Regions from separate parts of the Streptomyces sp. NPDC091279 genome, predicted to be linked through region 3. Evidence: riboswitches for the same ligand, from Rfam matches in the RefSeq annotation. Region 3 holds a riboswitch; each other region holds the start of a gene.

Region 1 (9,452 bases), on a different contig from region 3:
ACCGTCATGAACTGCCTCGCCCTCCAGGACTTCCTGGAGAAGGAGGGCATCGACAGCCGCGTGCAGACCGCCATCACCATGGGCCAGGTCGCCGAGCCGTACATCCCGCTGCGCGCCGTGCGGCACCTGGAGAAGGGCCGCGTCGTCATCTTCGGCGCCGGTATGGGCATGCCCTACTTCTCCACCGACACCACCGCCGCCCAGCGCGCCCTGGAGATCGACGCCGAGGCCCTGCTCATGGGCAAGAACGGCGTGGACGGCGTCTACGACTCCGACCCCAAGACCAACCCGGACGCGGTCAAGTTCGACGCGCTCGGCTACGGCGACGTCATCACCCGCGACCTCAAGGTCGCCGACGCCACCGCCGTCACTCTGTGCCGCGACAACAAGCTTCCGATCCTCGTCTTCGAGCTTCTGGCGGAGGGCAATATCGCGCGCGCCGTCAAGGGTGAGAAGATCGGCACCCTTGTGGGTGACCAGGACGGCCGCGACTGACAGGCAACACCTACGGCCCCTGACCGGGGGATGGACAATGTCCCGCCGGTCGGGAACCGTGCAAGAAGACGCGACGCAGCCGGCCGCCGCCCCGACCAGGAACCGCAGCCGGGCCTTACTCAAGACACGCAGGAGCAAGTGGTGATCGAAGAGACCCTCCTCGAAGCCGAGGAGAAGATGGAGAAGGCCGTCGTGGTCGCCAAGGAGGACTTCGCCGCGATCCGCACCGGGCGTGCGCACCCGGCGATGTTCAACAAGATCGTGGCCGACTACTACGGCGCGCTGACGCCGATCAACCAGCTGGCCTCGTTCTCCGTGCCCGAGCCCCGCATGGCGGTCGTGACGCCGTTCGACAAGACGGCCCTGCGCAACATCGAGCAGGCCATCCGCGACTCCGACCTCGGCGTCAACCCCGGCAACGACGGCAGCATCATCCGCGTCCACTTCCCGGAACTGACCGAGGAACGCCGCCGCGAGTACATCAAGGTCGCCCGGACCAAGGCCGAGGACTCGAAGATCTCGATCCGCGCCGTGCGCCGCAAGGCCAAGGACGCCCTCGACAAGCTCGTCAAGGACAAGGAGTCCGGCGAGGACGAGGTCCGCCGTGCTGAGAAGGAACTCGACGACGCCACCGCGAAGTACGTCGCCCAGGTGGACGAGCTCCTCAAGCACAAGGAAGCGGAGCTGCTAGAGGTCTGATGAACGACTCTTCCTGGGGGGCGCCGCCGCAGGCCGGGTACTGGGCGCCGTCCGACCGGGGCCCTGTCCCGGGTGCTGCCCCGGCGGGTCCCACGTACGACGCGCCTCCGGCGCAGCAGACTCGCCCCATGCCCATCGTGCCCGAGGGACCCGCGTACGGCGGAGACCAGGATGACGACCGGGGGGCCGCTTCGTCGAGCGGCCCCTCGTTCCGCGACGACACGCCACACGTGCCGCCCCACCCGGCGGCCCAGCAGAATCCGGAGCCCATGCCCGACGCCCCACAGCCGGCGCCCGCACCGCAGAAGAAGAGCGCGGGCCGGGACCTGGGCGCGGCCATAGGGGTCGGCCTCGGACTCGGCGTGGTGATCATCGCGTCGTTGTTCTTCGTCAAGGCCGCGTTCATCGGCGTGATAGCGGTGGCCGTGGTCGTCGGGCTGTGGGAGCTGACCAGTCGGCTCCAGGAGCGCAAGGGCATCAAGGCGCCGCTGGTCCCGCTGGCGGTCGGCGGCGCGGCGATGGTCGTCGCCGGGTACGTCCGGGGGCCCGAGGGCGCCTGGGTCGCCATGGCACTCACCGCGCTCGCCGTCCTCGTCTGGCGTATGACGGAACCGCCCGAGGGCTACCTCAAGGACGTCACGGCGGGCGTCTTCGCCGCGTTCTACGTGCCGTTCCTGGCGACGTTCGTCGCGATGATGCTGACGGCTCACGACGGGGCGTACCGGGTACTGACGTTCCTGCTGCTGACCGTCGTGAGCGACACGGGCGCGTACGCCGTCGGCTGGCGCTTCGGCAAGAACAAGCTCGCCCCCCGCATCAGCCCCGGCAAGACCCGCGAGGGCCTGGTCGGCGCGGTGACGTTCGCCATGGTGGTCGGCGCGCTGTTGATGCAGTTCCTGATCGACAACGGCACCTGGTGGCAGGGTCTGCTGCTCGGCCTCGCCGTCGCCGCCACCGCGACCCTCGGTGACCTCGGCGAGTCGATGATCAAGCGCGACCTCGGCATCAAGGACATGGGCACGCTGCTGCCGGGCCACGGCGGCATCATGGACCGGCTGGACTCCTTGCTGCCCACGGCGCCGGTGGTGTGGTTGTTGCTGGTGGTGTTCGTCGGCTCCGGCTGACCGGCAGTACCGCGCACGGACGTGGAGCCCCTGACCCTTGCCGGGCGGGGGCTCCCGTGCGTTCCGCGGGGCCTGAAGAGGCGGTTATCCACAGGGGGAACGGGCCACTGCGCGGAGTCTGCGACACTGGTACCGCCATGCCTAAGCCCGGAGAACTCACATTCGTCGCCCCGCGCGGAGCCAAGAAGCCGCCGCGGCATCTCGCCGACCTCACGCCCGCCGAGCGCAAAGACGCCGTGGCCGAGATCGGTGAGAAGCCGTTTCGTGCCAAGCAGCTGTCGCAGCACTACTTCGCGCGGTACGCGCACGACCCCGCGGAGTGGACCGACATCCCCGCGGGCGCGCGCGAGAAGCTCAGAGAGGCGCTGCTGCCCGAGCTGATGACCGTCGTACGGCATCTGTCGACGGACGAGGGCAGTACCCGCAAGACGCTGTGGCGACTGTTCGACGGGACGCTCGTCGAGTCCGTGCTGATGCGCTACCCGGACCGGGTCACCATGTGCATCAGCTCACAGGCCGGCTGCGGGATGAACTGCCCGTTCTGCGCGACCGGGCAGGCCGGTCTGGACCGGAACCTGTCGACGGGCGAGATCGTGCACCAGATCGTCGACGGCATGCGGGCGCTGCGCGACGGTGACGTGCCGGGCGGGCCCGCGCGGCTGTCCAACATCGTCTTCATGGGCATGGGCGAGCCCCTCGCCAACTACAAGCGGGTCGTCGGCGCCATCCGCGCCCTCACCGACCCGGCCCCGGACGGGGTCGGTCTCTCGCAGCGCGGGATCACCGTGTCGACGGTCGGACTGGTCCCGGCGATCAACCGGTTCGCCGACGAGGGCTTCAAGTGCCGTCTTGCGATCTCCCTGCACGCGCCCGACGACGAGCTGCGCGACACCCTCGTGCCCGTGAACACCCGCTGGAAGGTCCGTGAGGTCCTCGACGCCGGGTTCGAGTACGTCGAGCGGTCCGGGCGGCGGCTGTCCATCGAATACGCCCTGATCCGCGACATCAACGACCAGGCGTGGCGCGGCGACCGGCTCGGGCGGATGCTCAAGGGCAGGCCCGTGCACGTCAACCTGATCCCGCTCAACCCCACGCCCGGCTCCAAGTGGACGGCGTCACGCCCCGAGGACGAGAAGGCGTTCGTCGAGGCGATCGCGGCCCACGGGGTGCCGGTGACCGTGCGGGACACCCGGGGCCAGGAGATCGACGGTGCCTGTGGACAGCTCGCGGCCACCGAGCGGTAGCCTGACCGGGTGAGGTGATCCCGTCAGGTCGCCTCTTCTCAGGACGAACATCTTCATATTCCGACAGGGGAGCGCCACAGCGCTGAGAGTGCGGCAACCTGGCCGCAGACCCTCTGAACCTCGCCCAGGTCATTCTGGGTAGGAAGTTCGGACACTACTCATGCTGTTGCGCCCTGCCCTGGACCCGTTCACGGTCCCGGGCAGGGCCGCGTCTCTTCCTGGTCACCCCCAGGAGGAAAACCAGTGCACACCAAGAAGCCGCTCAACGGGCGGCCGCACACCAGGAAGCTCACGGCGGTGGCCGTCGGCCTCGGCCTCGTCACGCTCTCCGCGTGCGGCTCGTCGACCGGCGACCACGCGGCCGACTCCACGACCGTCACCCTCGTCAGCCATGACTCCTGGGCCGTCTCCAAGGACGTCCTCGCGGACTTCGAGAAGCGGTCCGGTTACACGGTCCGCGTCCTCAAGGACGGCGACGCCGGGCAGGCCGTCAACAAGGCGATCCTCACCAAGGACAACCCGCAGGGCGACGTCTTCTTCGGCGTCGACAACACCCTGCTCTCCCGCGCCCTCGACAACGGACTGTTCCAGTCGTACCAGGCCAAGGGCGCCGCCACCGTCGAGTCCCGCTACCGGGTCGACCAGGGCAAGCACCGGGTCACCCCCATCGACACCGGCGACATCTGTGTCAACTACGACAAGGCCTACTTCAGCAAGCACCGGCTGGCCCCGCCGACCTCCTTCGCCGACCTGACCGACCCGGCGTACAAGAACCTCCTCGTCACCGAGAACGCCGCCACCTCCTCGCCCGGCCTCGGCTTCCTGCTCGGCACCGCCGCCGAGTACGGCAGCGGGGGCTGGCAGAGCTACTGGAAGAAGCTGAAGGCCAACGGCGTCAAGGTCGTCGACGGCTGGGAGCAGGCGTACAACGAGGAGTTCTCCGGGTCGGCCGGCGGCAAGAAGGCCAAGGGGGACCGCCCGCTGGTCGTCTCCTACGCCTCCTCGCCGCCCGCCGAAGTGGTCTACGCCGACCCGCAGCCGGCCACCGCGCCCACCGGCGTCGCGGACGGCACCTGCTTCCGGCAGACCGAGTACGCGGGGCTGCTCAGCAACGCGGGCAACACCAAGGGCGGCAAGGCGCTGATCGACTTCCTGCTCACCAAGGAGTTCCAGCAGGACATGCCGCTGAACATGTTCGTGTACCCGGTGGTCCGGGGTGCCCAGGTGCCGTCCGTGTTCACCAAGGACGGTCCGCAGGCCGAGGACCCCGAGACCATGGCGCCCGAGAAGATCGCCGCCAACCGCGACCAGTGGGTCAAGTCGTGGACGTCACTCGTACTGAAGTAGCCCCGGCGCCCCCGGACCCGGCCCGCACCCCGGCCCGCACCCCGATCCCGGCCCGCACCCGGAAGGGGAGCGTGGCGCGGCTCGGGCTGATGGCGGTGCCGGTCGCGTTCTTCGGGGTGTTCTTCGCCTACCCGGTCGCCGCGATCGTCGGGCGCGGTCTCGACGTCGACGGCGGCTGGCGGCCCGGGCGGATCGTGGACGTGCTCGGGCAGTCCGGCATCCGGCACGTCCTGTGGTTCACCACCTGGCAGGCGCTCGCCTCCACCGCCCTGACCCTGCTGGTCGCGCTGCCCGGCGCCTATGTGCTCGCCCGCTACGACTTCCCCGGCCGACAGGTGCTGCGGGCCGTGGTGACCGTTCCGTTCGTGCTGCCGACGGTCGTCGTCGGCACCGCGTTCCTCGCGCTCGTCGGCCGGGGCGGGCTCCTGGACGAGCTGTGGGGCGTCCGCCTGGACACCACCGTGTGGGCCATCCTGCTGGCGCACGTCTTCTTCAACTACGCCGTCGTCGTACGGACCGTCGGCGGGCTGTGGGCGCAGCTCGACCCACGGCAGGAGGAGGCGGCGCGGATGCTGGGGGCCTCGCCGTTCGCCGCGTGGCGCACGGTGACGCTGCCCGCGCTCGGGCCCGCGCTTGCCGCCGCCGCGCTGATGGTGTTCCTGTTCACGTTCACCTCCTTCGGCGTCGTGCAGATCCTCGGCGGGCCCACCTTCGCCACCCTGGAGGTGGAGATCTACCGGCAGACCTCGGAGATCTTCGACCTGTCCACGGCCGCCGTCCTCACGATCGTCCAGTTCCTCGCGGTGGGCGCGATCCTCGCCGTGCACGCCTGGACGGTACGGCGGCGGGAGACGGCGCTGCGCCTGGTCGACGCCTCCCGCACCGCCCGGCGTCCGCGCGGCCCCCGCCAGTGGGCGCTGCTCGGCGCGGTCCTCGCCACCGTCGCGGTGCTGCTGGTGCTGCCGCTCGCCGTACTGGTCCAACGCTCCCTGGACGCCCCCGACTTCGCGTACTACCGGGCGCTGACCCGGGACGACGGCGGGACCTTCCTGGTGCCGCCGATCCAGGCGATCGGCACCTCGCTCCAGTACGCGCTGGCCGCCACCGTCATCGCCGTGGTGATCGGCGCTCTCGCGGCGGCCGCCCTCGCGCGCCGGGACGCGGGACGGCTGGTGCGGGGCTTCGACGCGCTGCTGATGCTGCCGCTCGGGGTGTCCGCGGTGACCGTCGGGTTCGGGTTCCTGATCGCCCTCGACGAGCCGCCGTTGAATCTGCGGTCGTCGTGGATTCTGGTGCCGCTCGCGCAGGCCCTGGTGGGTGTGCCGTTCGTGGTGCGGACGATGCTGCCGGTGCTGCGCGCGGTCGACGACCGGCTCCGGGAGGCGGCCGCGGTGCTCGGGGCGTCGCCCTGGCGGGTGTGGCGCGAGGTCGATCTGCCGTTGGTGCGGCGGGCGTTGCTGGTCGCGGCCGGGTTCGCGTTCGCCGTGTCGCTCGGGGAGTTCGGGGCGACGGTGTTCATCGCGCGGCCCGACCATCCGACCCTGCCGGTCGCCGTGGCGCGGCTGCTCGGCCGCCCCGGCGATCTCAACTACGGCCAGGCGATGGCCCTTTCGACGATTCTGATGGTGGTGTGCGCGGTGGCGCTGCTGATCCTGGAACGCCTGCGCACCGACCGCAGCGGGGAGTTCTGATGCTGCTCAGCCTCGACGACGCGACCGTCCGGTTCCATGGCCGGGTGGTGCTCGACGCCGTCGGCCTCGATGTCGCCGAGCACGAGATCGTGTGTGTGCTCGGCCCCAGCGGCAGCGGCAAGTCCACCCTGCTGCGGGCGGTCGCCGGACTCCAACCCCTGTCCGGGGGACGGGTGTTGCTCGACGGACGGGACCAGGCGGGGGTGCCCGCGCACCGGCGCGGGGTGGGTCTGATGTTCCAGGACCACCAGCTGTTCCCGCAGCGGGACGTGGGCGGCAACGTCGCCTTCGGGCTGCGGGTGCGGGGCGCCGCGAAGAGCGAACAGGAGCGCCGGGTGGGGGAGTTGCTCGACCTGGTCGGGCTGCCGGGCGCCGCCCGCAGGGCCGTTGCCGCGCTGTCCGGTGGCGAGCAGCAGCGGGTGGCGCTGGCCCGCGCCCTCGCGCCCCGGCCCCGGCTGCTGATGCTCGACGAACCGCTCGGCCAGCTCGACCGCTCGCTCAGGGAACGTCTGGTGGTCGAACTGCGGGAGCTGTTTTGCCGGTTGGGCACCACCGTGCTCGCCGTCACCCACGACCAGGGCGAGGCCTTCGCGCTCGCCGACCGGGTCGTTGTGATGCGGGACGGGCGGATCGCCCAGTCCGGCAGCCCCCTCGACGTCTGGCAGCACCCCGCCGACGCGTTCGTGGCCCGCTTCCTCGGCTTCGAGAACGTCGTGGAGGCCACCGTCACCGGCCAGGTCGCCCTCACCCCCTGGGGCAAGCTCCCGGTCCCCGAGGGCGCCCCCCAGGGCCCGCGCACGCTTCTGGTCCGGCCGCCCGGCGTCCGGCTCGTCCCCGCCGGACAGGGCCTGCCCTGCACGGTCACCGCCCGCACCTTCCGCGGCACCCATGTCACCGTCCACCTCCAGCCGCCCCACGCCCCGCGTCTCGAAGCGGCCTGCCCGCTGCGCGCGGCGCCGGAGACCGGCGACACGGTCGGCGTCGACTTCGACACGACGGAGATCCTGGTGCTGGAGTGACGGCGGCTCCCTAGGGTGTGGAGCATGCCCGCACTCTCACATGACCGCTACTGCGACGAGATCGCCGATCAGCTGGGCCGCTTGAGGTCCGTGGTGGCCTCCGGCGCCGACCTGTCCACCCCCGTGCCCACCTGCCCCGACTGGACCCTTGAACAGCTCGTGCGGCATATGGGCGGGGTCCTGCGCTGGGTGGAGCTGCATGTGCGCACCCGGGCCGCCCAGAGCATCCCCATGACCGAGGTCCCCGGCTACGCGGGCCCCGAAGTCCAGGGCGACGCACAGGCGTTGGACGCCTGGCTCGCCGAGAGCGGCGACCTTCTCGTCGGCTCCCTGCGCGCGGCCGGTCCCGACGTCGCGGTGTGGAGCTGGGCCGGGATTCCCACGTCCGGCTTCTGGGCGCGCCGGATGACCCATGAACTCACCGTCCACCGCGCCGACGCCACCCTCGCGGCCGGCCTGCCCTACGAGGTCGCGCCGGAGATCGCCGCCGACGCGATCGAGGAGCGGCTGGAGATCGTCGCGTGGGCGCAGCGCACCCGGCCGGGCGACACCGGCGCCCGGGAACTGCGCCGGGGCGGCGACACGATCGCCCTGCACGCCCAGGACGCCGAGCCCCCGTGGCTGATCGAACTGGCCGACGACGGGCTGACCTGGCGCCGTGCGCGGGCCGACGCGACGGTCACCCTGAGCGGCCCGCTCACCGCCGTGCTGCTCGCCTTCTACCGCCGACTCCCGCTGGACGCGCCGGAGTTGGGGATCACCGGCGATCGGGAGCTGCTGGCGTTCTGGCTCACCCGGACGTCGTTCGGCTGACGCACGAGTGGCCCGCCCCGGACCGGGACGGGCCACTCGCACACGCGGTGAGGGGTCAGCGACCGCTGTTCGCCCCACGACGGCGCATGCCGAAGAACACGGCACCGCCACCGACGAGGACGAGCGCGCCCGCCACACCGGCGATGATCGGGGTGCTGGAGTTGGCGCCGGTCTCGGCGAGGTGGGAGTCACCGACCGCCGGGGACGGCGCGTTGCTCGCCGGGGCGGCCGGGGACTCGCTCTCCGACGGCGACACCGACGGCGACTCGGAGGGCGCCGGGGACGCGCTCTCGGCCGGCGGGGTGGGCGAGTCCGAGGGCGCCGGGGAGTCCGACGGCGCCGGGCTCTCGTCCTTCGCGCAGGCCTCGGAGGGGGTGGTCAGGTTGGGCTTGATGTCCTCGTCGACGATGTTGCCGGACGCCTTGACGTGGATGCGGTACTCCGCGTTCGGCTTCCAGTCCTCGGAGAACGTCACCGTGGTGCCCTCGCGGGAACCCTGGATCTCCTGCGCCTCACCGACCTGGTGCACGTCGGCGCCGTTGTTCTCCAGGAAGACCGTGATGACGGCCTTGGTGCCGGAGTAGTCCTTGTCGGTGACGACGATCTGGCCCTTGTCGCCGGCACAGCTGGCTTCGGCCGAGAACTCACTGATGTTGCAGGCCAGCGCCGAGTTGGCGACACCCAGAGTGAGCGCCACGGAAGCGGAGGCGACACCCAGAACGCGCACGGTACGTCGTGCGCTGCGGCGAGTTATGGACACGTTTGTCCTTTACATGCAGAACTGCGGGGGAGTGAGGGGGAGTTGAGGCGATCGCGTGAGGACCGCTTCGCATTCCCCAGGAGTCTCACAGGTCTATAAGCGTTCGATAAGGAGTGTCAACGCATATGCGGGTTCGGGGCGTTGGCTTTGCCTGCTTATTAACCAGCGAGACGTTTCAGCATCGCGGGCGCCTCCTCGATCCGGTCAACGAGTGCGATACGGGACTCCATCGACCGTTCCCGGGCGAGCGACCGCAAGAG
Region 2 (9,452 bases), on a different contig from region 3:
GCCGGTCGTAGGTGTGGACCGGGCCGACGAGGACATCGACGTTCCGGTCGTCGTGGCCCGGGGTGCGGCGGTGCAGCAGGGCGAACGGGCGGGAACCGGCGAGGAGATCGGAGAGGTCACGCGGTGGCATGAGGGGTGTCCTTCGTCACGAGGGTCCACCGGGAGGCGGTGGACCGGAGGGAGTGGGACGACCCCGAAAACGCAGGAAGGCCGCCCCGTGGGCGGCCTTCGCGAAGTCTTGGGTACGCGCAGTCAGTGGGCCGCCGGATGAGCGGTCCACCACCAGTTCTGGGTCGAATGCGCGAACATGGGCCGGACTCTATCCCATCGACCGCCCAGCGACATCCCACCGATATCCCCTCGATGTACCTCGATGTCCCTTGACGCTCATCGATGTACCTCGATGTCCCTCGATGTCTCAGCACCGCACCGTCGTCGCCCCGTCGATTCCGCGTCGAGCCGGGGTTCACAGATGAGCGCATATCCGTCTCACCTGTCGAGCCGGGACGAAAACCATTCGACACGACCCTTTAATGTGGAGGATGTGACCGTGAACGCTGATTCCCAAGCCGTTGCCGCTCAGGCGACCTGGCGCGACCTGCCCGCGGCGCAGCAGCCCGAATACCCCGACTCCGAGGCTCTGCGCAAGGTGATCGCGGAGCTTGAGTCGTATCCTCCGCTCGTCTTCGCCGGCGAGTGCGACCAGCTGCGCGCTCGCCTGGCGGCCGTCGCCAAGGGGGAGGCGTTCCTCCTTCAGGGCGGCGACTGCGCCGAGGCGTTCGACGCCGTGAGTGCCGAGCACATCCGCGCCAAGCTCAAGACCCTGCTCCAGATGGGCGCCGTGCTGACGTACGCCGCCTCGGTGCCGGTGGTCAAGGTCGGCCGGATCGCCGGGCAGTACTCCAAGCCGCGCTCCAAGCCGACCGAGACCCGCGACGGGGTGACGCTCCCGACCTACCGGGGCGACTCCGTCAACGGCTTCGACTTCACCGAAGAGGCCCGCATCCCGGACCCCGAGCGGCTGAAGCGGATGTACAACGCCTCCGCGTCGACCCTCAACCTGGTGCGTGCCTTCACCACCGGCGGCTACGCCGACCTGCGCCAGGTGCACGCCTGGAACCAGGACTTCGTGAAGTCGTCCCCGTCCGGCCAGCGCTACGAGCAGCTGGCCCGCGAGATCGACAACGCGCTGAACTTCATGCGGGCCTGCGGGACCGACCCGGAGGAGTTCAAGACCGTCGAGTTCTTCTCCTCGCACGAGGCGCTGCTGCTCGACTACGAGTCGGCGCTGACCCGCGTGGACTCCCGCACCGGCTCGCTGTACGACGTCTCCGGGCACATGGTGTGGATCGGTGAGCGCACCCGCCAACTGGACGGCGCGCACATCGAGTTCGCGTCGAAGATCAGCAACCCGATCGGCATCAAGCTCGGTCCGACGACGTCGGCCGAGGAGGCGTTGCAGTACATCGAGCGCCTCGACCCGGACCGCGAGCCCGGTCGGCTCACGTTCATCGTGCGGATGGGCGCGGACAAGGTCCGTGACCGGCTGCCCGAGCTGGTCGAGAAGGTCACCGCCTCCGGCGCGACCGTGGCGTGGATCACCGACCCGATGCACGGCAACACCTACGAGGCGGCCTCCGGGCACAAGACCCGCCGCTTCGACGACGTGCTCGACGAGGTCAAGGGCTTCTTCGAGGTGCACAAGGCGCTCGGCACCCACCCGGGCGGCATCCACGTCGAACTGACCGGCGACGACGTCACGGAGTGTGTCGGCGGCGGCGACGAGATCTTCGTCGACGACCTGCACCAGCGCTACGAGACGGCCTGCGACCCGCGGCTCAACCGCAGCCAGTCGCTCGACCTGGCGTTCCTGGTCGCGGAGATGTACCGGGACCAGTAGCCATCACCAGGGGGTCCCGAGGGGCTCGCGGGACACAGAACCGCAGATGGGGCGTGGATCACAGACGATCCACGCCCCTCGCCACTTTTGCGGGCCCGGAGTGGCGGGTAAGGTTAGGTTAGCCTCACCGACTCAGCGGGACGGCGAACCGAATCGATCCCGTCGGGAGGTGACTCCGCGTGTACGTGTGCAGCTGTTTCGGGGTGACCGAAGCGCAAGTGAAGCGACACGCGGAGGACGGGGCCTGTACGCCCCGGCAGATCGCCTCGGCCTGCAAGGCCGGCACCGACTGCGGCAACTGCGTCCGCCGTATCCAGGCGATCCTGGGCCGCGGCTCCTGCCCCCGCCGCGACCTGGCCGACCAGGGCCGCCCGGTCCTCACCGAACTGAACGAGGCCGCCTAGCCGCCCCTGGGCCGCTCGCTCAGCTCTCGGGCTGCTCGATCAGCTGGGCGATGTACAGCGCCTCACCGAGCTTCTCGACCAGTTCCAGCTGGGTGTCGAGGTAGTCGATGTGGTGCTCCTCGTCCTCCAGGATCGATTCGAAGATGTTGGCCGACGTGATGTCGCCCTTCTCGCGCATCACCTTGATGCCCCGCTTGAGGCGGTCGATCGCCTCGACCTCGACCTGCCGGTCCGCCTCGAACATCTCCTTGACCGTCTGTCCCACGCGCACATGGAAGAGGCGCTGGTAGTTCGGCAGCCCCTCCAGGAACAGGATGCGGTCGGTGAGCACCTCGGCGTGCTTCATCTCGTCGAACGACTCGTGCCGCGTGTACTTCGCGAGCTTCGTCCAGCCGAAGTTCTCCTGCATCTTGGCGTGCAGGAAGTACTGGTTGATCGCGGTCAGCTCGCCGGTGAGCTGCTCGTTGAGGAATTCGATGATCTCGGGGTCGCCCTGCATGGCAGAGGCTCCTTCCGCACGGGGTAACTGGCAGGTTGCGCCGCATGATTGCACTGGCGGCGAAGATCGTCCAGTAAGTCTGCACTTAGTAAGTAAGTGCTGCCTTAGTCCGAGTTGTCCCGTTTTGGGGAAGGGGTGGGCTCAGCCGTCCCGCAGCGTCTTCAGGCGCTCCACGTCCGCCGCGTGACCTTCCTTGCCGCCGGGCGTCTCGATCACCAACGGCACGCCCTCGGTCGCCGGATGCGTCATCAGCGCCCGGAACGGGTCCTCGCCGATGTGCCCGGAGCCGATGTTCTCGTGCCGGTCCTTGTGCGCGCCCACCACGTCCTTGGAGTCGTTGGCGTGGATCAGCTTCAGCCGCCCTTCCCCGACCGTCTCCACCAGCAGATCGAGCGTCTGGTGCATACCGCTCGGGCCGGTCAGGTCATGTCCGGCGGCGAAGATGTGACAGGTGTCCAGGCAGACCCCCAGCTTCGGGTGGGCGTCCAGCGCCTCGAAGTACGGCCCGAAGTCCCAGGTCCGCGAGCACAGCGAGGAACCCTGCCCCGCCGTCGACTCCAGCAGCAGGAACGGATCGTCGTCGTGCGTCAACTCGTCCAGCAGCGGCAGCAGATGCTCCCGCACCTGGCGCAGCGCCACGGCACGCTCCCGGCCACCGGTCGCGCTGCCGGTGTGCACGACGACGCCGAGCGCGCCGATCTCCCGGCCCCGGCGCAAGGAGTGCCGCAGCGACTCGACCGACCTCTCCACCGTCGCCTCGGTGTGCGAGCCGAAGTTGATCAGGTACGGGGCGTGCACATACGCCGGGATCGACTCCTCGGCGCAGGCCGCCCGGAACGCCTCGTCCTGCCGCGGGTTCCCGGCCGGGGTCGCCCAGCCGCGCGGGTTGGCGACGAAGACCTGGACGGTCTCCGCCTTCAGCTCACGGGCGTACGACAGGCCGACGGAGTGCAGGCCGCCGGCCACCGGGACATGGCCGCCGACGGGGTTGCGGGAGAGGTGCTGGCTGTTCACCCGCCCAGGGTGCCATGCGGCGCCGGCCGCCCGGTCACCGGATCTTTATGGTGATCGTCGACCCCTTGGCCGCCGACTCGCCGCCCGCCACCGACTGGCTCTTGACGGTGTCCCCGAACAGGCCGAGCAGCCCGCGGTCCTCCTTGACCTGGAAACCGGCGTCCGTCAGCGCCTGCTTGGCGTCGTCCACGCTGTCCCCGACCACATCCGGCACCTCGACCGTCTCGGGCCCCTTGGAGACCGTCAACGTCACCGTGTCGCCCGCGGCCACCTCGGTGCCGCCGTCCGGGGTCTGCGCGGCGACCTCGCCCTTGTCGTACTCGTCGGACGTGACCTGCTCGGCGGCGACCTTCACCTTCAGGCCCGCCTCCTCCAGCTCCGCCCGCGCGTCCGCCAGGTCCGCGCCCGTGACGTCCGCGACCTCCACCGGGCTGCCCTTGCTGACGGTCAGCGCGACCGCCGCGCCCGCGTGCCGCTCGGTACCGGCCGCCGGGTCCGTGGAGATCACCGAGCCCTCCGGGACGTCCTCGCTGAACTCCCTGGTGACCATGCCCGGTTCCAGGCCGTCCCGCTTCAGCTGGGCCCGCGCCTTGGCGAGGGTGACGCCGCTCAGCGCCGGTATCCGCACGGTCTCGGGGCCGTCGGAGACGACCAGGGTCACCGAGCCGTTGTCCCGGATACGGGCGCCTGGCGCCGGGGACGAGCTGATGACGGTGCCCCGGTCCACCGTGTCGCTGTAGCGGTGGGTGACCTTCCCGACGTCCAGACCGGCGCTGGACAGCTTCTTCTCCGCGGCCGCCTGCGTCTTCGACAGGACCGCCGGGACCTTGGTGAACTGGCCGGAGTTGATGTACCAGACGCCCGTCCCGATTCCCAGGGCGAGCAGCACGGCGAGCACGGCGGCCAGCGGTCCCCGCCGACGGGCGCGCGCGGAACGGCGTCCGGGCGGCAGCGGCGGGGGAGACTCGAACCGGCTGGTGCGCAGCACCTCCCGCTCCGCATCCTCGGCGTACTCGGCGTCCTCGTCGACCGGCAGCAGTCGCGGGATGACGCTCGTGCGGGCCTCCGAGCCCAGCCGGCCGTCGTCGATCGCCTGCGGCGGCAGCGCGTCCAACTGCTCCTCGCTCAGCGCGGCCCGTGTCCCCCGGGCCAGCGCCAGCAGCGCCACCGCGTCATAGGGGCGCACGTCCGGATTGCGCGCGGTCGCCGACGCCGTCAACTCGTCCAGCGGGTACGGCATGCCGGGCACCACGGCCGAGGGCGGCGGGACGTCCTCGTGGATGTGCTTGTAGAGCACCGTCGCGGGGGAGTCCCCGTAGTGTGGGCGGTCGCCGGTCAGCATCTCGTAGAAGAGGACACCGCACGCGTACACGTCGACGCGGGGATCGGCGGTGCCGTGCTCGATCTGCTCGGGCGCCAGATAGGAGACGGTGCCCAGGACCGTGTCGGTGGTGTGGGTGACGGTGTCCACCGAGCGCACCAGACCGAAGTCGGCGACCTTGACCCGGCCGTCGTCCCCGATCAGGACGTTCTCCGGCTTCATGTCCCGGTGCACGAACCCGGCGCGGTGCGCGGCGCCCAGCGCGGCCAGCACCGGTTCCAGGACGTCCAGGGCCGCGCGGGGTTGCAGCGCCCCACGCTCGCGCAGCACGTCCCGCAGGGTGCACCCGGCGACGTACTCCATGGCGAGGTACACGTACGACCCGTCGGCGCCCTGGTCGAAGACCTGCACGACGTTCGGGTGGGCCAGCCGGGCGACCGACTTCGCCTCCCGGATGAACCGCTCGACGAACGAGACGTCGGCGGCCAGCGTCGGGTGCATCACCTTGAGCGCGAGAACACGGTCGAGGCGGGTGTCCAGGGCCTGGTAGACCGTGGCCATCCCGCCGACCGCGATCCGCGCGTCCACGCGGTAGCGCCCGTCGAGCACCTGCCCGACCAGAGGGTCCTGAAGGGTCGTATCCACGCACGTGAGTGTACGAGCCACCGCTGACAACCCCCTGTGCGCCGCCTTTGTCCCTGGCCGAACGAGGCCGACCCGTGACCCGGCGGACCCCTCGCACCAGGGCCGATCCCGCCTGCCCGGTCAGAACGCGGGCCGCTCCGGGTCCAGCCGGGCGCGACCCTCGTCGGGCGAGGAAGCACGGGCGAAACGGCGCCGGGGGATGCGCCCGGCCCGATGGGCGAGGCGCCCCGCCGACACCGCGTGCCGCATCGCCTCGGCCATCAGCGGCGGCTCCTGGGCGCGGGTCACCGCTGAGGCGAGCATCACACCGGCGCACCCCAGTTCCATCGCCAGCGCCGCGTCCGACGCGGTCCCCGCGCCCGCGTCCAGGACGACCGGTACGCGCGCGTGCTCGACGATCAGCTCGAAGTTGTGCGGGTTGCGGATGCCGAGCCCGGACCCGATGGGCGAGCCGAGCGGCATGACCGCCGCGCAGCCCACGTCCTGGAGCTTGCGGGCGAGGACCGGGTCGTCGTTGGTGTACGGCAGCACCGTGAAGCCGTCGTCGACGAGGGTCTCGGCCGCGTCGAGCAGTTCGATCGGGTCGGGCAGCAGGGTGCGTTCGTCGGCGATGACTTCAAGTTTGACCAGTTCGGTGCCGAGCGCCTCGCGCGCGAGGCGGGCGGTGAGGACCGCCTCCCCGGCCGTGAAACAGCCCGCCGTGTTGGGCAGCACCTCGATCCCGAGCCGCTCCAGGACGGAGAGCACCGAACCGTGCACCGAGGGGTCCACGCGCCGCATCGCCACCGTGGTCAGCTCGGTCCCGGACGCCACCAGGGCCCGTTCGAGCACATCGAGGCCCGGCGCGCCGCCGGTGCCCATGATCAGGCGGGACGAGAAGGTCCTGCCGCCGAGGACGAAAGGATCGTCGGCCATCGGGTCAGCCTCCTTGGACGGCGGTGAGGATCTCGACGCGGTCGCCCTCGGCCAGCCGGGTCGAGGGCCACAGGGCGCGCGGGACGACGGTCTCGTTCAGGGCGGCGGCCACGCCGGAGGGCGCCCGGACGAGGGACCTGACGACGGCGTCGAGGTCCGTGCCGGGGGTGAGGTCGCGGGGTGCGCCGTTGACGCGGACGATCATGCGGGCAGCTCCGTACGGGAGAACCGCCTCGGGGTGAACGGCCGTGCCACGTCCGGCAGTTCACCGGTGGCCAGGGCATGCGCGAGGACCTCGCCGGTGACCGGCGTCAGCAGCACGCCGTTGCGGTGGTGGCCGGTGGCCAGGAGCAGTCCGTCGAGACCGGTCGGGCCGAGCAGCGGGGCGTTGTCGGGGGAGCAGGGACGCAGGCCCGCCCGGGTCTCCGTCAGGGGCAGTTCGGTGATGCCGGGGACCAGCTCATGGGCGTCGCGCAGCAGCTCGTACACGCCGCCCGCGGTCACCGTGGTGTCCCAGCCCAGCTCCTCGCTGGTCGCGCCGACGACCAGCTCGCCGTTCTCGCGCGGCACCAGATAGACATGGCCGCCACGCACCACCGCCCGCACCGTGCGCTGGAGGAACGGCGCGCGGCGCGCGGGCACCGTCAGCCGCAGCACCTGCCCCTTCACCGGCCGCACCGGCGCGAGCACCCCCTCCGGCACGCCCGCGAGCCGCCCGCTGAGGCTCCCGCCGGCCAGCACCACCTGATCGGCGGTGAGCGCGGTGCCGTCCGCCAGGGTCACCCCGACGGCCCGGTCCCGGACCACGTCGAGGCGCTCGGCCCAGCCCCGGTGGAAGGTCACGCCGACCCACTCGCAGGCGGTGACCAGGGCGGCGGCCAGTCGGCGCGGGTCGATCTGGTGGTCGCCGTCCACCCGGAGCCCGCCGCGCACACCCGGCGCGAGCATCGGCTCCAGACGCCGGCACTCGCGCCCGGTCAGCCACTCCGACGCCAGCCCCGAACGCCGTTGCAGGGCGTGCAGTTCGCGCAGTTCGGCACGGTCGTCGGCGTCCAGCGCGACGGCGAGCGTGCCGCAGCGGCGGTAGCCGAGATCCTGCCCGGTGAAGTCGGTCAGCTCGGCCGCGAAGTCCGGATAACGCTCCGCCGAGGCGAGGTTGAGGCCGAGCAGCGTCTGCTCGCCGTGGTGCAGTTCGGTGACGGCGGCCAGCATCCCGGCGGCCACCTGGGCGGCCCCGCCGCCCGGCTCCGGGTCGGCCACCGTGACCCCGAACCCGCGCTGCGCGGCCCGCCAGGCCGTGACCAGGCCGATGATCCCGCCTCCGACGACGAGAACCTCTGACGTACGTGACGACATGGGCGTCCAGCCCCTCCCTTCGCCGGCATGACCCGGATCAGGTTCCTACGGTCGGAGGCCGCCAGCCTCCCTCTCAGCCCGGTGCGTCCGGGCTCCCGCGAGTGCGTGTACGTCGGCCACCCTAGCCCGTGGATCGCGCCCCGGTAAGAGAGCCCGGCGCCGCGCCCGCGCGCGGAACCGGCCATCCGGAACGGGCCACGGAGTACCAACGGTGGCTGACGAATGGTCAGCTGACTATGGTGATCCGGTGAGCGAGCAGACGCAGGAACGGGCGACTCCGGCCGGGCGCCGTGTCGTCGTGGTCGGCGCGGGCATGGCCGGGGTACAGACCGCCGTCGCCCTGCGCGAACAGGGCTTCACCGGCACCGTCACGCTGATCGGCGCGGAACCCCACCAGCCGTACGACCGGCCACCGCTGTCCAAGGCCGTCCTGCTCGGCAAGGCCGACGGCGCCGCCTTCGAGGTCGACTTCACCGCCCTCGGCGTCGAACTGCTGCTCGGCCGCGAGGTCCTCGCCGTCCGCCCCGCCGACCACGCGATCGACACCGCCGAAGGGCCCGTCGCCTACGACGTCCTGGTCCTCGCCACCGGCGCCGAACCCATCACGCTGCCCGGCACCGAGGGCGTCCCCGGCGTGCATCTGCTGCGCACCCTGGACGACGCCGCCCGGCTGCGGCCCGTCCTGACCGGGCAACGGGACGTGGTGGTCGTCGGCGCGGGCTGGATCGGCGCCGAGTTCGCGACGGCCGCGCGCGAGGCGGGGTGCGCGGTGACCGTCGTCGAGGCCGCCGACCGGCCCCTCGCCGGGGCGCTGCCCGCCGAGGTCGCCGCGTACATGGCCGACTGGTACACCGACGCGGGCGCCGCGCTGCGCACCCACGCGCGCGTGACGCGCGTCGAGCCCGGCGCGGTCGTCCTGGACGACGCCACCCGGCTGCCCGCCGACGCCGTGGTGGTCGGCATCGGCGCCCGCCCCGCCACCGCCCGCCTGGCCGACTCCGGCATCGCGCTCGGCGCCCACCGGGAGGTCCTCACCGACGACCACCTGCGCACCTCGGCGCCCGACGTGTACGCGGTCGGAGACTGCGCCTCCTTCCCGTCCGCCCGCTACGGCACCCGCCTGCTCGTCCACCACTGGGACAACGCCCTCCAGGGGCCCCGTACGGTCGCGGCGAACATCATCGGCGAGACCCCGGCCGTCTACGACCCCGTCCCGTACTTCTGGTCCGAGCAGTTCGGCCGCTTCGTCCAGTACGCGGGCCACCACGCCGGGGCCGACACGCTGCTGTGGCGCGGCGACCCGACCGGACCCGCCTGGTCCGTGTGCTGGCTGCGGGAGGGCCGCCTCGTCGCCCTGCTGGCCGTCGGCCGCCCCCGTGACCTGGCCCAGGGGCGCCG
Region 3 (9,452 bases):
GCCAACCGGCTTTAAACGACGGGGTAGGCGATGCGCGAGTCCGTACAGGCAGAAGTCATGATGAGCTTTCTCGTCTCCGAGGAGCTCTCCTTCCGCATCCCGGTCGAACTGCGTTACGAGAGTGGTGATCCCTATGCGGTGCGGCTTACCTTCCACCTGCCGGGCGATGCTCCGGTGACCTGGACGTTCGGTCGGGAACTGCTGATCGACGGAGTGGGCCGACCGTGCGGAGAGGGCGATGTGCGGGTCGAACCCGCCGACGGCGACTCCCTGAGCGAGGTCCTGATCCGCCTTCAGGTCGGCGGGGACCAGGCGCTGTTCCGTTCCTCGACGGCGCCGGTCATCGCGTTCCTCGACCGCACCGACAAGTTGGTCCCGCTCGGTCAGGAGGGCGCGCTCGCCGACTTCGACGCCCACCTGGAGGAGGCGTTGGACCGGATTCTGGCGGAGGAGCAGAGCGCGGGATGACGGGCGCGGGGCGGGGCGCGAGGCCGGTGCGGGCGAGCGGTGGTGGGTCCAGTGGGCTTTCCTGGGAGCCAGGGCTATGCAGTAACGCTTCTGCGGGGCGCGTGCATCGCGGTGGCGCAGGAGAGCTGCGGAAGGGCCACAGGTCCGCAGGGCCGCGTGAACGGGGCTCGCAGGGCCGCGTGGACGGGTGCGTGAGCGGGCGAACGGGGACACCGGGTCCGCGGCGCCTCAGACGTGAGCCTGTGTGGACGGGTGCGTGAGCGGTGACGCCGAGCCTGCCTCAGCCGAGCCCGCCTCGCCTCAGACGCGGGCCCGCGTAATCGGGCGTCGGAGGCGGAGGCCGTCGGACGGAGAGACGCGGGCCGGTGCACTGCGGGCGGACGGAGATGTGGGCGGGCCTTGGGCGGACGGGTGACGTCGGCTGGTGTCACCGGTCGCTGCCGGCGGCCGCTGGCAGCCGCCACGGCGTCGGTCACGAGACCGGCCCTGGGCGCCGCTCGCGACGTCGGCCGGTAACTGGCGACCACCGCACCGGCGTTCGCTCCTCGGCCGCCGACCCCTCACCGCTTCCGGCGTCGGCCCCGTCCCGTGCGTTGCTGCGGGGCCGTGTCGCCGTTGGACGTCGCCGCAGCCGTGCCCGCGCCGGCCCCGAACGCCGGGGCCCCGCCCGCGCCGTTCCCGGTGCCTGGACCCCCGCTCGTGCTCACGGGCGTTGCCTGGCCCGTCCGGTCTGCCGAGACCACCAGGGCGGCCAGGGCCGTCGTCACCGGCACCGAGGCGACCAGGCCGATCGAGCCGACCAGCGTCCGCACGATCTCCTCGGCCACCAACTCGCTGTTGGCGACCGTGCCCACGCTGCTCTGCGCGATGGAGAAGAGCAGCAGCAGCGGCAGCGCGGCGCCCGCGTAGGCGAGGACGAGGGTGTTGACGACGGACGCGATGTGGTCGCGGCCGATGCGGATGCCCGCCCGGTACAGCCCGCGCCAGCCCATCGAGGGGTTGGCCTCGTGCAGTTCCCAGACGGCCGAGGTCTGGGTGACGGTCACGTCGTCGAGGACACCGAGCGAGCCGATGATCACGCCCGCGAGGAGCAGACCGCTCATGTCGATGTGCGGGTACAGGCCGTGGATGAGGCCGGTGTTGTCGTCCGTGTTGCCGGTGAGCGCGGCCCAGCCGATGAACATCGAGCCGAGGACGCCGATCAGGATCAGGGAGATCAGCGTGCCGAGCACCGCCACCGAGGTGCGTGCCGAGAGGCCGTGACACATGTACAGGGCGATCAGCATGATGGCGCTCGCCCCGACCACCGCCACGATCAGCGGGTTCGAGCCCTGGAGGATCGCGGGGAGGATGAAGAAGTTGAGGATCAGGAAGCTGATGGCCAGCGCGACCAGCGCCATGACGCCCCGGATGCGGCCCACCACCACGACGGCGAGCGCGAAGATGCCGGCGAGCACGGCCATCGGAAGCCGACGGTTGACGTCGGTCACCGAGTACTGGAGGTCCTTGGGCGCCGAGGGCTCGTAGGCGACGACGACCTTCTCGCCCTGGTGCAACTGCCGTGTCTGGTCCGGCTGCACGATCTCGGTGAACGTCCGGCCCTTGTCCTTGCCGGTGTCGACGCGGATCGTCGCCTTCTTGCAGTCGCCGTCCTCCTGTTGCTCGCCGGAGGAGCCCGCCGTGGTGGAGGTGTCGCCGGTGGAGGACCCGGACGACGCGTTGACCGACTTGCAGCTGAGCGTCACGACCTGAGTGACCGTCGCCTGCTGGCTCTGCCGGTCGAAACCGACGCCGGTGCGCTGGTGCGGCGGGGCGCCACCGGGCCACAGCACCGCGAGGCCGACGACCACGGCGGCGGCGAACGGGATGAGGACGGCGGCGATCACCTTGCGCAGGTGCTTGGAGACGGGGGCCGCAGGACCGTGGCTGTGACTGTGTCCGTGCGAGTGCCCGCCGCCACCGCTGCCGCCGCCGGGACCGTGGCCACTGTGCGATCCGTGGTCGCCGTCCGGTCCGTGTCCGTTGTCCGGTCGAAGGCCACCGCCCGGTCCGTGCGCACCAGTTGGGTCGTAGCCGCTGCCCGGTGTCTGGGGACCGCCAGGGCCGCGCTCGCCACCCGGCATCTGGGAACTGTGCGGGCCGTACCCGTCATCCGTCCCCGGGGAGCCACCTGCGCCCTGCCCACCGCCTGGTCCTTGGGGGCCGTCCGGTCCACGTCCGCCACCCGGTCCCTGGGGGCCGACCGATCGATACCCGCCGACCGGCCTCTGGGGGCCGCCTGGTCCTAGGCCAGGCCCCGGCCCGTGGACGCCTCCGGGGCCGGGCCTCTGGGCGTGTTCCGGGGGCCGCTGCCCGCTGCCGGGTCCGTTGCCGCCCCCCGCTCCGGTGCCGGGAGCACCGTTGCGGCCGGGGTGACCGGGGCGAGCGGGGTGACCGGGCTCAGGTCCATGGCCCTGCCCACCAGGTCCCGCCCCCTGCGCGCCGGGGCGCTGCCCCTGCCCGGGACCGCCAGGATGCCTCGCCTGCCCGGGGGCGCCGGGACTCTGGCCCTGTCCAACAGGGCGCTGTCCGGGGCCGTCCGGGCGTTGTCCCTGTCCGCCGGGACCCTGCCCGGGCTGGCCGCCACGACCCGGTCCTTGCCCAGGCCCGCCCCGGTCGTGCCCGTGCGGCGGCTCGGGCGGGGGGTATGGGGACTGAGGTGTCGTGGTCACCGCCAGATCATCGCAAGAACGGCAGAGGCCCCCTGTTCACCGCGCCCGAATTGGCGCTAGCGTGGAGGCACCTTTGTACACGCGGGAGCTCGGAGCACCGGGCTGAGAGGGCGCTGACCTCCGTCCCAGCGATGTTTCACGTGGAACATCACTCAAGCCGAGTGATGTTCCACACGAAGCGTCGGCAGACGGAAGCCGCTGCGTCGACCGCTGAACCTGTTACCGGGTAATGCCGGCGTAGGGAGTAGGTCTCATGACCATCAAGGACGCACGCACGCCTGCCTCCAGCCAGGACGAACAGCCCGCCTCGGGTCAGCCGTCCCAGGAGACCGGGAAGTCCATCGGCTGGCACAAGGGATACGTCGAGGGCTCGCGCTCCGACCTTCGGGTGCCGGTCCGTCAGGTGCATCTCACCAACGGGCAGTCGGTCACCCTGTACGACACCTCGGGCCCGTACACCGACCCCACCATCGACACCGACGTCCGCAGGGGGCTCTCCCCGCTGCGGGAGAACTGGATCGTCGCCCGCGGCGACACCGCCGAGTACCCGGGCCGTCCCGTCCGCCCCGAGGACGACGGGATCAAGCACACCGCGCCCCGGGGTGGCCTGCGCAACCTCGACGCGGTCTTCCCGGGCCGGCCGCGCCAGCCGCGCCGCAGCCGGGACGGACGCGCGGTCACCCAACTCGCGTACGCGCGCCAGGGCGAGGTCACCCCGGAGATGGAGTACGTGGCCCTGCGGGAGAACGTCTCGCCCGAGGTGGTCCGCGAGGAGATCGCGGCGGGTCGCGCGGTCCTGCCGGCCAACGTCAACCACCCGGAGATCGAGCCGATGATCATCGGCAAGCGGTTCCTGGTGAAGGTCAACGCCAACATCGGCAACTCCGCGGTGACGTCCTCCATCGAGGAGGAGGTGGAGAAGATGACCTGGGCGACGCTGTGGGGCGCCGACACGGTCATGGACCTGTCCACCGGCCGCAATATCCACACCACCCGCGAGTGGGTGCTGCGCAACTCCCCCGTCCCCATCGGCACGGTGCCGCTGTATCAGGCGCTGGAGAAGGTCGACGGCCGGGCCGAGGAGCTGACCTGGGAGATCTACAAGGACACGGTCGTCGAACAGGCCGAACAGGGCGTGGACTACATGACCGTCCACGCCGGTGTGCGCCTGCCGTACGTGCCGCTCACCGCGAACCGCAAGACCGGCATCGTCTCGCGCGGCGGCTCGATCATGGCCGCGTGGTGCCTCGCGCACCACAAAGAATCGTTCCTGTACGAGAACTTCGAGGAACTCTGCGAGATCCTCGCCGCCTACGACGTCACCTACTCGCTCGGCGACGGTCTGCGGCCCGGCTCGATCGCGGACGCCAACGACGAGGCGCAGTTCGCGGAATTGCGCACGCTCGGGGAACTCAACCGGATCGCGAAGCGTTTCCATGTACAGACGATGATCGAGGGCCCGGGCCATGTCCCGATGCACAAGATCAAGGAGAACATCGACCTTCAGCAGGAGATCTGTGATGAAGCTCCGTTCTATACGCTCGGCCCGCTGACCACCGACGTCGCGCCGGCGTACGACCACATCACCTCCGGCATCGGTGCCGCGATGATCGCCTGGTGGGGCACGGCGATGCTCTGCTACGTCACGCCCAAGGAGCATCTGGGCCTGCCCGACCGGGACGACGTCAAGACCGGTGTCATCACCTACAAGATCGCCGCTCACGCCGCCGACCTCGCCAAGGGCCACCCGGGTGCGCAGGAGTGGGACGACGCGCTGTCGGACGCCCGGTTCGAGTTCCGCTGGGAGGACCAGTTCCATCTGGCCCTCGATCCGGACACGGCACGCGAGTTCCACGACGAGACGCTCCCGGCGGAGCCCGCCAAGACCGCCCACTTCTGCTCGATGTGCGGGCCGAAGTTCTGCTCGATGAAGATCTCCCAGGACATTCGCCGCAAGCACGGCGGGAGTCGGGCGGAGATCGAGGACGGAATGGCTCAGAAGTCGAAGGAGTTCGCGGCGAGCGGGAGCCGCGTGTACCTGCCGATCGCCGAGTGAGCCGTCGATGCTCCGGCAACGCCCTTCCCTGACGGGGAGGTCGTGCCGGTGCCGGGGTGCATCGTGCCGGGGGCGTTGGGGCGTTCCTGGCACGGTCTGCCCGCTGCACGTGGGGTGGTGGGGTGGTTCCGGCGGGAACGGCCTGGTCCCGGGGCACGGGGTGATCGCGGCTCGAACTGCCCCGTCCGGTGCGGTAGTTGATGTCCGGTTCGGCTCAGGTTCGGTCGATGCGCCAGGCGGCCATGCCGGTCGCGCCGGGTGCGCCGACGACGTCGATCCGGAACGAGCGTCCGCCGGTCAGGTGCTCGGAGTCCAGGGACTGGTCGCAGGGGAGCCGCTTCGTGGTGGGGGTGCCGGGCGCCGTGATCACCGTTGTCGCGGCTCCGCCGCCCGCGCACACCAGGCTCAACCGGTAGGCGCCGTCGGTGAGTTCGGGGCGGGTGTGGATTCCCTCGGAGACCCGCTCGACCCCGGACTCGACGAAGGAGCCGCTGTGGGCGCCGGTGGTGAGGCCGAGTGCCGTTTCGACCTGGGAGGTGAGCTGCTTCTTCTGCGTGGCCTGGCCGCTCGGCCGGGTGGCGAGGGGGCGGTGCCGTCGGAGGAGGCGGCCTGTGAGGTGCAGGCGGTGAGGGGCAGTACCGGTGCCGGCGCGATGCCGAGGACCCGCAGCGGCCGGTACGTCAGGAGAGGAGTCCGTTGTGCGGCACGGTCGTCGAGGGCGGCCCTGCCGCGTCCACCGCTGTGGTCGCGACGCTCGTTCGGCGTGCCTCCGCGTCCATGGCTCCCCCTCCTCGTCGACCGCTCCTGATCGGGGGTCGGATGCCGGATATCGGGACACTATGGGGTGATCGCATGCCGTTCCAGGCGAGGATCTGTTTTCTGAGGTCCACATGAGGTGGCGCCGTCGGACAGCACCGGGCCGGTGCCCGGGCGACCCACGGCCTGCGCTCTCCCACCGGGCCTTCCCGGCCGCAGGGGAGGGCGCGAGCCCCGGGTCACTCCGGCTTGTTCTCCGGGCCCCCGAAGTCCGGGCTGGAATAGTCCGGGCTGGAGAAGCGCGGCCGGTGGCCGGTACCCGAGCTGTCGTCCGGGCTGCTGAAACCGGGCCGCCCGTAGCCGAGTTGCGGTATCCGGCCGGCCCGTGCCGACGGCGTCGACGGTGGTGCCGGGGTGGTCGGCTCGCGCAGGGTCGCGGCGGTCTCGGGGTCGGCGAGGGACTCCCGCAGGAACGGCAGGAAACCGCGTTCCAGCAGGGCGCTGCGCCAGGCCTCCCGGGCCCGGTCCACCTCTTTGGTCAACTCGTCGTACTCGGTGGCCTCCGGGGAGGGCCGGTTGCGCAGTGCGGTGACCAGCAGTCCGATCGCGGCCACCAGGATCGCCGCCGCCGTTACGGCGCCGAACACCCAGCCGGCGGTCAACATCGTCTGGGCGAAAGCCAGTTCGGGGCTGAGCATCCTGAGTATGTAGCCGACGAGGAGGAATATCGCCGCGGCCGTTCCGGCGAGGACCGGAGCGAGCACGGCGACGACCGCGACGGCGCCCGCCCCGGCCGTCTCGGCGGCCCCGTCGATGCCGGTGGCGAGGCCCATCGTGCCCGCGCCCGGCTCCGAGGGGTCGGACTCATGGACGGACGACGAGGTGGCCGACGCCGGTTGACGCAGTTCCTCGCGGGCCTTCACATAGTGCTGGTACTCGGTCGCCGCGGCCGCCGTGATGAACGCGGTGGCGTTGAGGGCCAGAGTGCGCAGTTGTTCGGGGTTGAGACGCTGACCGACAGCGGCCAGTTCCGGGCGGTGCGGTGCGGAGCGCAGCGCCTCGTCGAGGAGGCGGTCGTACTCCTGGCGGTCCTCGTTCAGCAGGTACTGCGGAACGCTGTTCATGTGCATCCCCCGATGCTCCGTAGGGCTTGGGGCTCGCATGCCAACGAGCCGTCGGGCAGAAACGGAGGGGAGCCTGCTACGGATAAGCCGATGGTAGAGCGGTGACACCACAGGGTGACAGAGGGTTTACGTAAATTGGCCTCTGGCCTGCGCTGTCCCGCGCGGCCTCAGCGCATGGATCGGCCTTCCGGGTGATGCTCAGTCTTCCAGAGGCAATTGCTGGACCAGCAGTTTTCCGGCCATGGTCACGCCGCCGTCCATCGCGATGGCCAGCCCGTCGGCGTAGACGTGCGGTCCGTCGACCACGGGTCCCGAATCGTCCTCGTCGTCCTCGGAGCCCACTTCGCCCAACAGATACGGAATCGGGCTGTGCCCGTGAACGATGCGCGTGCCGCCGTACGTATCCAACAGCGAACGGACGGCGTCCGCGCCGCCCTCGTCGCGGAAGGAGAAGCGCTTGGTGAACTTGCGGAACAGATCCCAGCACTCGTCCGCGTTGTTGCGGGTGAGGGTTTCGCGGACGGTGTCGTTGACCGCCTCGATCGAGTCGCCGTAGTCGAGATAGGCGGTGGTGTCGGAGTGGACGAGGAGGAAGCCGTCGACCTCCTCGACGGCGTCCAGCCGGGCCATCCATTGCAGATGATGGTCCTGAAGCCGGTCCATGTCGGTCTTCTGGCCGCCGTTGAGCAGCCAGCCCGCCTGGAAGGTGGCGGTGCCCGCGCCGGAGTTGACGGGGGTGTCGCCGAACCGCTTGGCGCCGAGCAGCAGCAGCTCGTGGTTGCCCATCAGCGCCTTGCAGTAGCCGCCGGCCGCCGCCGACTCGGCGGACAGCCGCATCACCAGGTCGATGACGCCGATGCCGTCCGGGCCGCGGTCGGTGAAGTCGCCGAGGAACCAGAGCCGGGCGTTGCCCGCGCACCACCGGCCCTCGTCGTCGACGAGGCCCTTCTCCCGGAGCGCGGCGAGCAGTTCGTCGAGATAGCCGTGGACGTCACCGACGACGTACAGCGGGCCCGTGCCGTCGTGCGGGACGGGCTGCGGCGCCGGCAGCGTGGCCGGGTCGACGGGCAGCTGAAGGGTGTCCCCCCGGCGGATGACGGGCAGATCCCGCTCGGTGGGCGTGTACCCCTCCGGGAAGGCCTCCTCGTGCGCCGGAACGGCGTTCCCGGGATGCGTGCTCGGGTCGTACGGACCGGTCTCGTGGACGTACGCAGGCACCCGGAAGTCGCGCAACGTCGCCGTCCGCTCCACCTCGGGTCCCTGACCGGCCCCCTGAGTCATCAGACCCCTCCACCATCACGCCGCGTCTGCACCGCTTCGGACTGCCTGGTCGCAGCGGCCCGCGGTGTCGTGCGCCCATCATAGGAATGCCGATCGCGCCATGTGATGACCCAGGGGTGGTGAATCGGAGCGAGAGTCCACTTCAGTGCGGCTTTCGCCCCGATTGGGCCCGGCTTCGACCGTCCGTCGATCATCGCCGCCCGCCCTCGGCCGCTGCCGCTAGGTGTCCTCGGGCTGGCGCGGCGGGCTGACGGTGGTGCGCGGCGGACGCCGCTGCGACGACGTGCGCACGATCAGTTCGGTCGGTATCACCTGCTCGACCGGCTGGTCCGAATCGACCCCCTCGATGGCGTCGATGAGGAGCTGCACCACCGCGGTGCCGATGCGGCGCGGCTTGAGGGAGAGCGTGGTGATCGGCGGCTCGGTGGCGGCGTACACGGTGGATTCGCTGCAACACACCAGAAGCAGGTCCTCCGGTACGCGCAGACCGTAGCGCCGGGCGGCGGCGAGGAGATCGGTGCCGTTGGGGTCGAACAGCCCGTAGACGGCGTCCGGACGGTCCGGGCGGGCCAGCAGCCGGTCGGCGGCCACCGCGCCCGCACACGGGTCGTGGGCCGGGTAGGACTCGTAGACGGGGTCCTGGCCCACGCGTTCGCACCAGCGCAGGTACGCCGTGGTCGACAGGTGGGTGTACGTGTCCGTGGTGTTCCCGGTCAGCAGGCCGATACGGCGGGCGCCGGCGTCGGCCAGGTGGTCGAGGATGCCGAGAACGGCGGCCTCGTGGTCGTTGTCGACCCAGGCGGTCACCGGGAGCGTCCCGGCCGGGCGCCCGTCGGAGACCACGGGTAACCCCTGTCTGACCAGCTCACTGACGACGGGGTCCTGGTCGGAGGGGTCGATGACGACCGTGCCGTCCAGGGCGACGTTCGACCACACGTCGTGACGTGAGGTCGCCGGGAGGATGACCAGCGCGTAACCGCGGGCCAGGGCGGCCGAGGTCGCGGCGCGTGCCATCTCGGCGAAGTACGCGAACTCGGTGAAGGTGAAAGGTTCATC

Evidence for each region. Region 3 has a riboswitch for thiamine pyrophosphate ahead of thiC (phosphomethylpyrimidine synthase ThiC). Riboswitches for the same ligand answer to the same signal wherever they lie in the genome.
Region 1: it holds a riboswitch for thiamine pyrophosphate, as region 3 does, so the genes downstream of both, ACIQOU_RS13920 (thiamine ABC transporter substrate binding subunit) here and thiC (phosphomethylpyrimidine synthase ThiC) in region 3, are expected to answer to the same signal.
Region 2: it holds a riboswitch for thiamine pyrophosphate, as region 3 does, so the genes downstream of both, thiO (glycine oxidase ThiO) here and thiC (phosphomethylpyrimidine synthase ThiC) in region 3, are expected to answer to the same signal.

The regions. Positions count from the first base shown of each region.
Region 1 covers NZ_JBIVVA010000005.1:106,141-115,592, reverse strand. The annotation lists gene pyrH (UMP kinase) at 1-495, shown strand, start outside; gene frr (ribosome recycling factor) at 637-1,194, shown strand; gene ACIQOU_RS13930 (phosphatidate cytidylyltransferase) at 1,194-2,318, shown strand; gene rlmN (23S rRNA (adenine(2503)-C(2))-methyltransferase RlmN) at 2,456-3,562, shown strand; TPP riboswitch at 3,618-3,725, shown strand; gene ACIQOU_RS13920 (thiamine ABC transporter substrate binding subunit) at 3,806-4,909, shown strand; gene ACIQOU_RS13915 (ABC transporter permease) at 4,999-6,600, shown strand; gene ACIQOU_RS13910 (ABC transporter ATP-binding protein) at 6,600-7,619, shown strand; gene ACIQOU_RS13905 (maleylpyruvate isomerase family mycothiol-dependent enzyme) at 7,644-8,432, shown strand; gene ACIQOU_RS13900 (LAETG motif-containing sortase-dependent surface protein) at 8,488-9,192, opposite strand; gene ACIQOU_RS13895 (LOG family protein) at 9,351-9,452, opposite strand, start outside.
Region 2 covers NZ_JBIVVA010000010.1:35,223-44,674, reverse strand. The annotation lists gene ACIQOU_RS24830 (anthranilate synthase family protein) at 1-130, opposite strand, end outside; gene ACIQOU_RS24825 (trp operon leader peptide) at 253-309, opposite strand; gene ACIQOU_RS24820 (class II 3-deoxy-7-phosphoheptulonate synthase) at 545-1,900, shown strand; gene ACIQOU_RS24815 (bacterioferritin-associated ferredoxin) at 2,080-2,304, shown strand; gene bfr (bacterioferritin) at 2,324-2,803, opposite strand; gene ACIQOU_RS24805 (deoxyribonuclease IV) at 2,945-3,817, opposite strand; gene pknB (Stk1 family PASTA domain-containing Ser/Thr kinase) at 3,852-5,783, opposite strand; gene ACIQOU_RS24795 (thiazole synthase) at 5,904-6,698, opposite strand; gene thiS (sulfur carrier protein ThiS) at 6,703-6,903, opposite strand; gene thiO (glycine oxidase ThiO) at 6,900-8,054, opposite strand; TPP riboswitch at 8,052-8,163, opposite strand; gene ACIQOU_RS24780 (NAD(P)/FAD-dependent oxidoreductase) at 8,302-9,452, shown strand, end outside.
Region 3 covers NZ_JBIVVA010000003.1:728,810-738,261, forward strand. The annotation lists gene ACIQOU_RS10195 (SsgA family sporulation/cell division regulator) at 31-468, shown strand; gene ACIQOU_RS10200 (YibE/F family protein) at 1,029-2,591, opposite strand; TPP riboswitch at 3,251-3,440, shown strand; gene thiC (phosphomethylpyrimidine synthase ThiC) at 3,433-5,235, shown strand; gene ACIQOU_RS10210 (hypothetical protein) at 5,450-6,073, opposite strand; gene ACIQOU_RS10215 (hypothetical protein) at 6,231-7,121, opposite strand; gene ACIQOU_RS10220 (metallophosphoesterase) at 7,314-8,396, opposite strand; gene ACIQOU_RS10225 (LacI family DNA-binding transcriptional regulator) at 8,616-9,452, opposite strand, start outside.